Regions from separate parts of the Aliivibrio sp. S10_S31 genome, predicted to be linked through region 3. Evidence: predicted binding sites of a transcription regulator. Region 3 holds the regulator's gene; each other region holds the start of a gene.
What was found. Region 3 encodes CRP, which controls carbon source genes, mostly activating them, when cyclic AMP is high. Its sites were predicted from a motif close to TGTGANNNNNNTCACA; they were not measured.
Positions count from the first base shown of each region.

Region 1: the regulator CRP is predicted to act here: its motif matches at 1,195-1,210, upstream of HC728_RS15430 (ROK family protein).
Region 2: the regulator CRP is predicted to act here: its motif matches at 2,000-2,015, upstream of deoD (purine-nucleoside phosphorylase).
Region 4: the regulator CRP is predicted to act here: its motif matches at 1,469-1,484, upstream of rppH (RNA pyrophosphohydrolase).

Region 1 is NZ_JAAUWR010000019.1:451-3,668, forward strand. It holds gene HC728_RS15430 (ROK family protein) at 1-1,113, opposite strand, end outside; gene queE (7-carboxy-7-deazaguanine synthase QueE) at 1,297-1,977, shown strand; gene pyk (pyruvate kinase) at 2,079-3,218, shown strand, end outside.
Region 2 is NZ_JAAUWR010000012.1:134,458-137,675, forward strand. It holds gene HC728_RS12130 (lactate dehydrogenase) at 1-1,130, opposite strand, end outside; gene deoD (purine-nucleoside phosphorylase) at 1,188-1,898, opposite strand; gene HC728_RS12140 (TrkA family potassium uptake protein) at 2,232-2,894, shown strand; gene HC728_RS12145 (TrkH family potassium uptake protein) at 2,891-3,218, shown strand, end outside.
Region 3 is NZ_JAAUWR010000003.1:163,720-166,937, reverse strand. It holds gene hslU (HslU--HslV peptidase ATPase subunit) at 1-634, shown strand, start outside; gene HC728_RS03735 (OsmC family protein) at 717-1,121, opposite strand; gene crp (cAMP-activated global transcriptional regulator CRP) at 1,367-1,999, shown strand; gene HC728_RS03725 (DUF1338 domain-containing protein) at 2,074-2,868, opposite strand; gene astD (succinylglutamate-semialdehyde dehydrogenase) at 2,880-3,218, opposite strand, start outside.
Region 4 is NZ_JAAUWR010000006.1:70,364-73,581, reverse strand. It holds gene HC728_RS06960 (sigma-54 dependent transcriptional regulator) at 1-316, shown strand, start outside; gene mutH (DNA mismatch repair endonuclease MutH) at 371-1,039, opposite strand; gene rppH (RNA pyrophosphohydrolase) at 1,637-2,149, shown strand; gene ptsP (phosphoenolpyruvate--protein phosphotransferase) at 2,188-3,218, shown strand, end outside.

The DNA of each region.
Region 1 (3,218 bases), on a different contig from region 3:
CAATTGCGTATCTTTTGCATATAGTGGCAATACTTGGTTTTGAATAGAATCCATGATGATTGGGTACAAAATGTCTTTCGAAAGGTTAATTTCCCCACCTATCAATATCATTTCTGGGTTAAATAGATTTACCATAATAGCTATGGCTTCACCCAAATTATGTCCAAGTTCAGTTATGACTTGTTTTGCTAATACATCACCTTGGTTTGCGGCAAGACAAATGTTTTCAATCGTAATCGTCTGATCTTTCAAGACGGTTTGATGACCATTATTAATCAAGTTTTTTACTTGATCACGAATCGCCTTTGCACTTGCTACGGTTTCTAAGCAACCTGTATTACCACAATGACAACGAGCACCCAATTTATTGATCTTGATGTGTCCCATTTCACCGATATTACCTGTTCTACCTTGCAGCACTTCCCCATTCATAATGATCCCAGCACCAACACCATGATGAATCGACACTAAAATAGAATTATCGATATTTTTTGAATTACCAAACAGCTTTTCTGCTAATGCCCAACTTCTTGTATCGTTCCCTATGAATACTGGTAAGCCTGTAGATTCGTAGATCTTAGGGCCCAATGGTAAATTTTTCACATTATAGTGAGGCATTTGAATGATCAGACCTTGTGAAGAAATAACTAATCCCGGTAATGACACCGCAATGCTAGTAATTCGTCCTAAAATCTTAGAATGCTTTTGAAAGAACACGTTAATTTCATTTAATAACTTAGCAAGTAACTCATCTTGCTCAATCTCTTTAATTAACTGTCTTTCTTCTATCAGTTGCTCTCCACCAAGACTGTGCAAAGCGATAGTTAAGTAGCCACGACCTAATCTAAGAGATAAGAATTGCCAGCCTTCATTGTCCACTTCAAGGCCAATTGCCGGTCTACCACGACTATTTGCTTCTTGTACTTGAGTTTCTTTGATAAGGTGTGCGTCAAGAAGTTCGCGTGTGATTTTGGTAATACTAGCCGGCGCTAGATTACTCTCTTTAGAAAGATCGATGCGCGAGATAGGGCCAAGTTGGTCAATTAACTTATACACCCGGCCCGCATTTACTTGTTTTAAATGATCAATGTGTCCGGGTTGGGCCACGTACATACGTATCTCCAGTAAAAAATATATCAATTAATTGAATTTTTTTACTTTGCGAACAAATTGTGAAGCTTAAGTATTTACCTACGTGATATCTATCACGAAGATTATGAAATATTTACGAAAAATGCGACTTCACAACGAATTTTAACGCCAAATTTTATAGTTTTTTATTTGAGTAAAATAATTATGTCAGCACCATTATTTAAAATTAACGAGTTATTCGAGACCATTCAAGGCGAAGGAACATTTACCGGTGTTCCATCTATATTTTTACGCTTACAAGGTTGCCCTGTTGGTTGTTCTTGGTGTGATACAAAGCAAACTTGGGATGTTGAATTAAGTGATCAAACGGATTTACAAACCATTTTAGCAAAAACGGAAGATACCCCTAGTTGGACAGAACTGTCGAGCACTCAAATAATTGAAATGTTGGAAAATCAAGGTTATACCGCAAAGCACATGGTGATTACTGGTGGTGAACCATGTATGTATGATCTTACTTCATTAACTCAAGAACTAGAGCTGCACGGTTATCGCTGCCAAATAGAAACCAGTGGTACTTACCCTATTCTTGCTTCAGAGAATACTTGGGTGACAGTGTCACCAAAAATCAACATGAAAGGCAAATTACCAGTTCTGCCAGTCGCCCTATCTCGTGCAAATGAGATTAAACATCCAGTTGGTACAACAAAAGATATTGAACAACTTGATGCATTATTAGAAGGTGTTGAGTTACTCGATAATGTCACTATCGCACTTCAGCCAATTAGCCAAAAACCAAGAGCTACCGAACTTTGTATTGAAACGTGTATCAAAAGAAATTGGCGACTTTCTATTCAAACGCACAAATATTTAGCGATTGCGTGAGAATTTTTTACATTTACCCTGTTTGAGTCATGGTATTGTCACTATTGCCGATATATGTTTAAGCATAGGAAAAATAAAACAACATCCACTTTGGAGATTATATGTCTAACAGACTACGTAGAACAAAAATCGTTACCACTCTTGGCCCTGCAACAGATCGTGATAATAACCTAGAAAAAATCATTGCCGCTGGCGCAAACGTTGTTCGTATGAACTTCTCTCACGGTAGCCCAGAAGATCACATTGAGCGTACACGAAAAGTTCGTGAAATCGCAGCAAAACTTGGTACTCACGTTGCTATTCTAGGTGACTTACAAGGCCCTAAGATCCGTGTTTCTACGTTTAAAGAAGGTAAAATCCAATTAGCTATTGGTGATAAATTCACACTAGATAGCGATTTACCTAAAGGTGAAGGTAACCAAGACTCTGTTGGCCTTGATTACAAAGAACTGCCTCAAGATGTAACTACTGGCGACGTTCTTCTTCTTGATGATGGCCGTGTACAACTGCGTGTAACTGCTGTTGAAGGCAACAAAGTACACACAGAAGTAACGGTTGCTGGTCCCCTATCAAACAATAAAGGCATCAACAAACAAGGTGGTGGTCTTTCTGCTGACGCTCTAACTGAAAAAGACAAAGCTGACATCATTACAGCTGCTGCAATGAAAGTTGATTACCTAGCGGTTTCTTTCCCACGTAACGGCGAAGACATGAACTACGCTCGTCGTCTAGCTCGTGATGCAGGTCTTGAAGCGCAATTAGTTGCTAAAGTTGAACGTGCTGAAACGGTAGCGTCTGAAGAAGCACTGGATGACATCATCCTTGCATCTGATGTTGTTATGGTTGCACGTGGTGACCTAGGTGTTGAAATTGGCGACCCGGAGCTAGTTGGTGTTCAGAAACAACTGATCCGTCGTGCTCGTAGCCTTAACCGTACGGTTATTACTGCAACACAAATGATGGAATCAATGATTTCTAGCCCAATGCCTACTCGTGCTGAAGTAATGGACGTTGCTAACGCCGTTCTTGATGGTACAGATGCGGTAATGCTTTCTGCTGAAACAGCGGCTGGTGACTTCCCTGTTGAGACTGTAACATCAATGGCTGGCGTTTGTATGGGTGCTGAAAAAGTACCAACAGTTAACGTATCTAACCACCGTTTAGACCGTCGCTTCACGACACCAGAAGAAACAATCGCAATGTCTACTATGTATGCAGCAAACCACATGGAAGGCATCACA
Region 2 (3,218 bases), on a different contig from region 3:
ATATCGATTTTTTCACCACTCTCTTCAGTAGGGAATGCTGCATCTTGAGTAACATAAAGAAGATCAATACTATTTTGTTTAATGCGCTTTAAAAATATAGACATTGCAGCAGAACGAAGCATCGGTTCTTGAGGCATATAGATTTCAATAGAATCACAATGCGAGAATGCTTTTTGAATTTCTAAAAAATGCGCATGCGAAGTATAAGGAGGACGAATTATCGCTCCTTTAGAAGGGTAATTGAGAGAGACGTAATTACCCAGCGGATCTTCAACGTTCGCACGCGCTAAAATTTCTTGATATTTATGATCAACACGTTTGAAAATGGATTTTGAGCCAATGGCTGGTTGTGAATTGGCTTCATTAACAAATGTATTTGATAAATATTGTGCGTTTTCTTGGAAAGGGTCGTGATCCAACAAAGTACCGGGTTCATCGGTTTCCGAGTAATTGATATGTTGTGCAATGACATATCCAGAGTTTACTTCTGCGCTGGCATACCAAAACACGCCATTATTGCTCAGCGGTTGCAATGGGGTGGAATTAGAGGCAAGTTGAATACTTGTTCTATCATGCTGAAGCCTTGAGTCAAATAGTGACATATGACGGCGGCAACGACTGGCAATTTGATTGATATGATCGTAAAAGGTTTTAGGATTTATATGTAAACGTCGGCAAATTTCACGAACGGAATAACCCGTAAATAAAAAACCTAAAAGCTTTTGTTGAATAAGACTCTTTTGATTTTCACCAGACCATTTATCTACAAAGGTAGACGCACAAGATTTGCAGCGATAACGTTGTCTATCACCACTGTAACCAAATGCATGATATAGCTCACGATGGGTTAATACATCGAAACCAAAATGTTCGCATTCTGAATTATTGCAAGAGGGCAAGGAGTGTGATTGAACTTGTTGTTGACGTGCAAGTTCGTTCAATACCTCTTGGTTATTGATTAAGGGAGGAAAAGCACCACATTTCCGGCAAACTAATGCAGGTCGCTTAGGGTTCGTACGTTGAACTAAATAATGTTGTTCATCGCTATCACCAAAATTGTCACACGCCAATGTTTTACAAAAATTGAGTTGTAACCCTTTAGCAGCCAACGGCAGTTTTTCAGTCGGCACTAGACTCCCCTTATAGATTTTATGGCGCCAGTATTGATGACTGGCGCAAACATCTGATTACAGTTTAATTGCAGTTTCTAATGCAACTGTCATCATGTCATTAAATGATTTTTGACGGTCTTCAGAGCTTAATTTCTCACCACGTTTGATGTGATCAGAAACAGTAAGGATAGTCAGTGCTTTTGCTCCTAGGTCAGCTGCCACACCATAAATGCCTGCCGCTTCCATATCAACACCAAGGATGCCTAATTTTTCCATTTTGTCGAACAGATCAGCTTCTGGCGAGTAGAAAAGGTCAGCAGAGAAAACATTACCAACTTTAACGGGAACATTAAGCTCACGAGCTTGACCAACAGCAGTTTCTAGTAGACCAAAATCAGCAATTGCAGCGAAGTCATGATTATTAAAGCGGATACGGTTAACTTTAGAGTCAGTTGATGCGCCCATACCGATAACAACATCCATCAGTTTCACGTCATCATGTACGGCACCGCAGCTACCTACACGAATTACGTTTTTAACACCATATTCAGCGATTAGCTCGTGAACATAGATACAACATGAAGGGATACCCATACCGTGGCCCATTACAGATACTTTTTTACCTTTGTAAGTACCTGTGTAACCGAACATATTACGTACGTCACATACTTGCTTTACATCTTCTAGGAAGTTTTCAGCAATGAATTTTGCACGAAGAGGGTCGCCAGGCATTAGAACTGTTTCTGCGAAATCACCAGCTTGAGCATTAATGTGTGGGGTAGCCATAATAAGGTCTCCAGTTTACAAATAAAAATTGAGTGTAACTAAAATTGTTGAACATTCCTGTTCGATATGTGGCTATTTTAGGCCTATATTTTAAGGTGTCATGAGATTGGTGTCACATTTTCCACCTGATTCTACATTATTTCCATAATTGATAACTAATTTTGTTGAAACTTAAGGGGCAATCGCATTCTTTTAGGCTATCTTAGTTTTAATACTTGGAATGGTTTTCTTATAACCGATCCTTAATTAGATTGAACTTATGGCGTTCGAGGAGGATGATGCTCTTTAAGGGTAATTCCCTTTAGTGTCATTAATAGTAAAGTGAGTAAATTGATGAAAGCAGAAAATAAACAATATGCAGTAATTGGATTAGGTCGCTTTGGACTTACGGTGTGCGAAGAGTTGCACCAGTATGGCTCTCAGGTTTTAGCCATTGATATAAATGAAGAGCGTGTTAAGAAGGCAATGGACTTTGTTTCTACTGCTATTGTTGCTAACTGTGCAAGTGAAGAGACAGTTGCAGAGCTTAAACTTGATGACTATGACATGGTTATGGTTGCAATTGGTTCAGATATTAATGCCAGTATATTAACCACCTTAGTATTGAAAGAAGCTGGTGTTAAGACTGTTTGGGTTAAGGCCAATGATAAGTTTCATGCCAAAATCTTAACCAAAATTGGGGCAGACCATATTATTATGCCAGAGCGAGATATGGGGATTCGGGTTGCACGTAAAATGCTAGACAGACGTGTGTTTGAATTCCATGAACTCGGTAGTGGGCTGGCTATGACTGAGATTGTTATTGGTGGCCAAAATATGGGTAAGTCATTAGGGCAATTGGATTTCTGTCAAATGTCTGATGTAAAAGTTATTGCGATAAAACGTGGTCCTGAAGTCGAGACTGTACCTGATTGGAGTAAAGAATTAGAGATTGGCGATATTCTAATTATCGTTGGGCCAGAAGTTCAATTAGCTAAAAAAATTAGAACGCTATGAGTTACTTACCTAAGAGAGGATTATATCCTCTTAAACATAATCATGAATCGAAAGGGTGGTCTGAGCCAAAGATAATCCTTTCATCGTTCTTGGCTATTTTATTGCCCTCTGCATTGCTTTTAACTTTACCTGTTTTTTCGGTATCAGGTTTGAGTTTTATGGATGCCTTATTTACCGCGACATCTGCTATTAGTGTGACAGGCTTAGGGGTCGTTGATACGGGGTCGCATTTCACTATCAGTGGAAAAATTGTTTTAATGTTTTTAATGCAGATTGGTGGATTAGGTCAAATGACCTTGTCTGCTGTTCTACTGTATATATTCG
Region 3 (3,218 bases):
GGTTAACCCTGAAGAGCTAAAAGAACAAGCTATCTTCAATGTAGAAAACCACGGTATCGTGTTTATCGATGAAATTGATAAAATCTGTAAAGGTTCAAACTCTCACTCTGGTGATGTATCTCGTGAAGGTGTTCAACGTGATTTACTTCCATTAGTAGAAGGCAGCACGGTTAGTACTAAACACGGCATGGTGAAAACCGATCATATGTTATTCATCACTTCAGGTGCATTCCAAATGGCAAAACCATCTGACTTGATCCCTGAATTACAAGGTCGTTTACCAATCCGTGTTGAACTTGAAGCGCTAACAGCAAATGATTTCAAACGCATTTTAACTGAACCTAATGCATCATTAACTGAGCAATACATTGCTCTATTAGCGACCGAAAATGTAAAAGTTGAATTTACTGAAGATGGCATCAGTCGTATTGCTGAATCCGCATTCCAAGTAAATGAAACCACTGAAAACATCGGTGCTCGCCGTCTACACACAGTGATGGAACGACTAATGGAAGAGATCTCTTATGATGCTTCTGAAAAAAATGGCGAAAGCTTAATTGTTGATGCTGAGTATGTAAGTTCACGCCTAGGTGAGCTTGTTGCTGATGAAGACCTAAGCCGCTTCATTCTGTAATCTCTCATAGCTTAAAAATAAAGCCTCGCAAGGGTTAACTTGCGAGGCTTTTTAATATTAACTCACCCTGTAGTTCTAAAGTTTAAGCAGAGATAATTTCCCATGAGTGCGTCATTTTTACGCCCTCACCAAGCATTAAACATACAGAGCAATATTTCTGTAATGAATCCGCAGTGACTCTCTCGACAACCGTTGAATCTAGGTTGTTACCTGTTACTTCAAAGTGAATATTAATGTAAGTAAACAACTTTGGTGCAGTTTCACGACGCTCACTAGATAGCTTAGCAACGCAAGCTGTGACTTCTTGATTTGCCGATTTAAGTCCATCAACAACATCAACAGAACTGCATCCTCCAGCAGCCATTAAGACCATTTCCATCGGACTTGGTGCTTTTTCTCCCCCATTACCATCCATAACAATAGAGTGACCTGATTGAGATTGACCTAGAAAAGACAATCCCTCAATCCATTTAACTTCAGCGTTCATAAAAGCCTCTTTACTACTTAAAAGGAAAACTCGTGATCCATTTCACGAAACTGTGCCCTTGGTCGCACAATTCATACGATCAAAGTCAAGAAATCAATTGCGAAACAAGGTATGATTTTGTTAATTATCTCAACGAACATGCAGCCTTGTTCCGATAACCATATTGTATAGGCCAAACTGATATTTGGCTCAGTTATTTTAAAATGGACATCGCCTACTTGGCAAACGCAGAGGAAGTATAAAGTATGGTTCTAGGTAAACCTCAAACAGATCCAACATTAGAGTGGTTCTTGTCTCACTGTCACATTCATAAGTACCCTTCAAAGAGCACGCTAATTCACGCGGGTGAAAAAGCGGAAACTCTTTACTACATTGTAAAAGGTTCTGTTGCTGTACTTATCAAAGATGAAGAAGGTAAAGAAATGATCCTTTCTTACCTAAACCAAGGTGACTTCATTGGTGAGCTTGGCTTATTTGAAGAAGGTCAAGAGCGTTCAGCGTGGGTTCGTGCGAAAAGCCCTTGTGAAGTAGCAGAAATTTCATTCAAGAAATTCCGCCAACTTATCCAAGTTAACCCAGATATCCTAATGCGTCTTTCTGCGCAAATGGCAACTCGTCTACAAATCACTAGCCAAAAAGTAGGTGACTTAGCATTCCTAGACGTAACAGGCCGTATCGCTCAAACGCTACTGAACCTTGCTAAACAACCTGATGCAATGACTCACCCAGACGGCATGCAAATTAAGATCACTCGTCAAGAGATCGGTCAAATTGTTGGTTGTTCACGTGAAACTGTTGGCCGTATCTTGAAGATGCTTGAAGAGCAAAACCTGATTTCAGCGCACGGCAAAACAATTGTAGTTTACGGTACTCGTTAATTTAACGTCGTTACCATAAGCAAATAAAAACGCAGCTCAATAGCTGCGTTTTTTTATGTCTAGAGATGACAGCTTTACCCGTCAGTACTTTCAAAGATTTTATCCGCAGAAGCCGCAACAAACCCTTTGTATAACTCACCATTTGGTAACTCATAGCGTTTAGCAAATTCGTAAAATCCACCAGGGATCTCAAACTCACCATCACTAAATTTAACCATCACTTTATCCGCCATTGTAGATGATTGCTCTAAACAAACCTCTGGAGAGCCTTTTACTTCTCCACCAACCTCATTAATACTAAATCCAGCATTACGTAAGTGCTGATTAACATCAACCACTTCATCAAAACCATCAAGTTGATTAACATACACGGTAAAATGATTCGCTCCATAACCATGAGCAGCTAACCAAGAAGCATACTCACTCTCTTTTGCTAACACCTTATATTCATCAAAACTTAAAGACCACGGTCTTCCTGAAGACAGAAAGTCACGAGTTGCAAAATAATGAGCAGGAACTTGTTCTACTAATGATTTAATTATGGTTTGAGCATCATCAGATAATTTTTCAACCAATAGCTCACTGATAAACACAAGTGGTGCATTAGGATCTGGGTGCTCAAAATGTTGCGCTTTCAATTTTTTAGCAATAAATTCATATTCATCACACGGTTTATACCCAATAGCTAAAAAGGGCGCGGCTAATGTGGATAAACCAACCTTAGGCAAATTAAACGTCCGCAAGGCAATATGATCATTTACAATATCACCACCACTGGATAGCAATTGATGCACTTGGTCTGCCGATGGCGACAAACGTGTAATATAGTCTTGCCATAATGATGAAAAAAGTGTGTTTACATTATTCATTTTCAGCACTCCTACAAAGTTAAACCTGGAGATAATTGCTCAGGAATCTCACATGCATCACCTTCCATTGATGCCATCGGATAAGCACAATAATCTGCCGCATAATAAGCACTTGGTTTTAAGTTGCCTGATGCACCCGGCCCACCAAATGGCGCATCACCACTTGCTCCTGTTAATTGACGATTTCGATTCACAATTCCAGCTCGAATATGCTCAACGAAATAATCCCATTCACTGTCATCGGTTGAAACTAATCCCGCAGATAATCCATAGCGAGTGTCATTAGCAAGCTCCACAGCTTGCGCTAATGTGGTGTAACGTATGACTTGCAATAGTGGGCCAAAGTATTC
Region 4 (3,218 bases), on a different contig from region 3:
AGCATTACAAACCATGCTACATTATCAATGGCCAGGTAATGTTCGTGAATTGGTAAACCAAGTGAAACGTGCTGTATTACTTGCCGATAGCATGACAATTGATCTTGAACATTTAGATTTACCACAACGCAGTGAAACTAAACGTAGTTTACGTGTTATCCGTGAAAACTCTGAGCGAGATGCATTATTGATGGTATTAGAATCTCATGATGGTCAAGTATCTTCAGCGGCAAAAGAGCTGGGTGTTTCACGAGCAACTATGTATCGTTTATTGAATAAACATAATTTAATTTCAGAGCCGAGAAGCTATAGCTAACCGAGCTTTTGATTGAAAAAATAGGCTTACCTTGAATTAGGTAGGCCTATTTTTTTAGCTGAAGAATGAAGTTAATATAGAATGAGTAAATTGAGTTTTTAAATAAAAACCGCGAGGTAGCATTTTTATCGGTTGCCCATTTTCACCATAAGCCTCAGTTAATGCTTGGCTGTTTGCTGCTTTAGGTCTTAATTGAAGAACTTCGCCATGTTTTGCTGTAATTGACTCAACCTTACCGAGCACAATTAAATCCATTAACTCTTCCCAATCTTGTTTTAATTGTTGTTCTTCTTCTAAAGAAGGTTGCCATAAAACTGGATATCCAACATGACGATCCCCTACAGGGATCTCTCTTTCTCCTTCTACAGGGATCCATAAAACATGAGCAAGCTTATGACGAACATGCGATTCTTCCCATTGTAAGCTATGAACGCCTGTTAATGGGGCAACACAAACAAAGGTGGTTTCTAATGGTTTGCCAGTATAGCTGATTGGAATGGTTTTTAATTCGACTCCAAGATCAATGAAATCAGGTAGAGGTTTACTACCTGCTGAAGCGCCTAAATGCCATTCTAATAATTGACCAACCCAGCCTTTATCTCGCTTTAAGTTTTCAGGTACTGGTATATTTGCTTGCTCTGCCAACTCAGATAGCGTATAGCCTGCAATGCTTTCTGCTCGCTGTAATAATTCATCAATAGTATTTGGTGGTGGTAAGCTCATAAAGACTCTTCAACATGATTGAACGAATAGATTATCATATTATCAACATTATTTTTTGACCTAATTTGGATCTTCGTAAGTTATCCACAATAGTGTATATATTTTATTCATCTCTTATTTTTCTGGATCCATATACAGTGCTTTAATTTTGAATAACTCATTGACTTTTAGCTCTTATACTTAATCAGATAGCCTTGATTGTGGGTAATTAGCTTGTTGATGGATCTTTAACCGATCTGTGTTTATATTATCCAACCACTTTTTCAGAGAAAAGATCAAAGTAAAGATCCTTAATTTAACTTGTTGGTTTTATTGTTTTTTATGTATTTACTGTCTCTGTTTTTATTTTGTATTGAAAGAGCTAACTTTTATCGTTTGTGATTTATTTTTAGCTTCTGCACAAAGTTATACACAGAAAAGGTGAATAAATGTGGCTTATATCTCATTGTTGTGTTGATAAGTTAAGCAGTGATTAAAAGTTATTCAGAAAATCAGGTTATTTTGGTAAAACGTGACAAGAAAGCGTGATCCTGTTTGCTCAAAGAGCCGATCTGTGAAAAAATCAGAGTCAATATAAGTTTATGATGAGGTCATCCAGTGATAGATGGCGATGGTTTCCGCCCGAACGTCGGGATAGTGATATGTAATAGCCATGGTCAAGTATTCTGGGCGAAGCGATACGGACAGCATTCGTGGCAATTTCCGCAAGGTGGTATTGATGATGGAGAGACTCCAGAACAAGCCATGTACCGTGAATTATACGAAGAAGTAGGTCTGACAAAAAATGATGTTCGTATTTTAGCAAGCAGCCGTCATTGGCTACGATATAAATTACCGAAACGTCTAGTTAGATGGGACTCTAAACCTGTCTGTATCGGACAAAAACAAAAATGGTTTTTGTTACGCTTAGAATGTGATGAATCCAAGGTTAATATGCAAAGAGATCGCTCGCCTGAATTTGATGGTTGGCGATGGGTAAGCTACTGGTACCCTGTAAGACAAGTGGTTTCATTTAAGCGTGATGTTTACCGTCGAGCACTAAAAGAGTTCGCGGTGATCGCTATGCCGTTTAAGGAACGAAAATTTAAAAGGAAAGGTAAAAAAGGTTAAGCGGTCGATACCTTATATAACCTTAAGGATTGGCAAGCATGCTTACTCAACTCAGGGATATAGTTGATCACGTAGCTAAAGCGGAGTCTCTTGATGATGCTTTAGCGTTGCTCGTGAAAAATACTCGTAACTCTATGCATACAGAGTGTTGCTCAGTCTATTTGATGAGTAATGATAACCTGCGCTTAGAATTAATGGCGACAGAAGGATTAAAAGCGAAACCCAAGACCGTTTCATTAGGTATTGATGAAGGTTTAGTTGGATTGGTTGCACGCAGTTGTGAGCCGCTAAACTTAGCTAATGCTTCTGTACACCCTTCATATAAATACATTCCTAGTATTGCCGAATATAAGTTTAATTCCTTTCTGGCAACCCCGATTATTTACCGACGTCAAAACCTTGGTGTACTTGTTGTACAGCAAAAGGAAAAGCGTCAGTTTACTGAAGTTGAAGAGTCCTTTTTAGTCACATTATCAGCCCAACTTGCAGTTGTACTTGCTCATGCTAAAGCTCATGAAAGTTGGTCGATTCAATTACAACCCCAATCGATTGAACAAAAGCAATTTAAAGGTATTTCTGCATCAAATGGTGTGGCTATTGCTCCATTATGGTTTGATGATGCGCAACCAAGAATAGAATCGATTCTGCCAAGTTCATGTCTTGATACAGAGCAAGAACAAGATCGTTTAGGTACTGCGGTTGAGTTGGCTTTAAAAGATTTCCGCCGAGCTAAAAAACGTTTTGAGCAAGAATTAAATACCGAAACGTTGGCTATTTTTGATCTTTTTACTCACTTATTAAACGATCCTATGTTGAAGGGGGATCTGAAAAAACAGATCAACCAAGGTGATTCTGCCGAATGGGCATTACGTCAAGTTATTGAGTCATATGCAGGGCGTTTTGAAAAAATGAGTGATTCCTATCTCAGTGAACGGGCTAATGATGTTCGTGAGTTAGGTCAGAGGTTACTTTATTTCTTAAATTATGAAGGTAAGTTAGAGCTGGATTTAGCTCATCCTGTAATTTTAGTGACCACTCAGCTGACGGCTTCTATGCTCGCCAGTGTTCC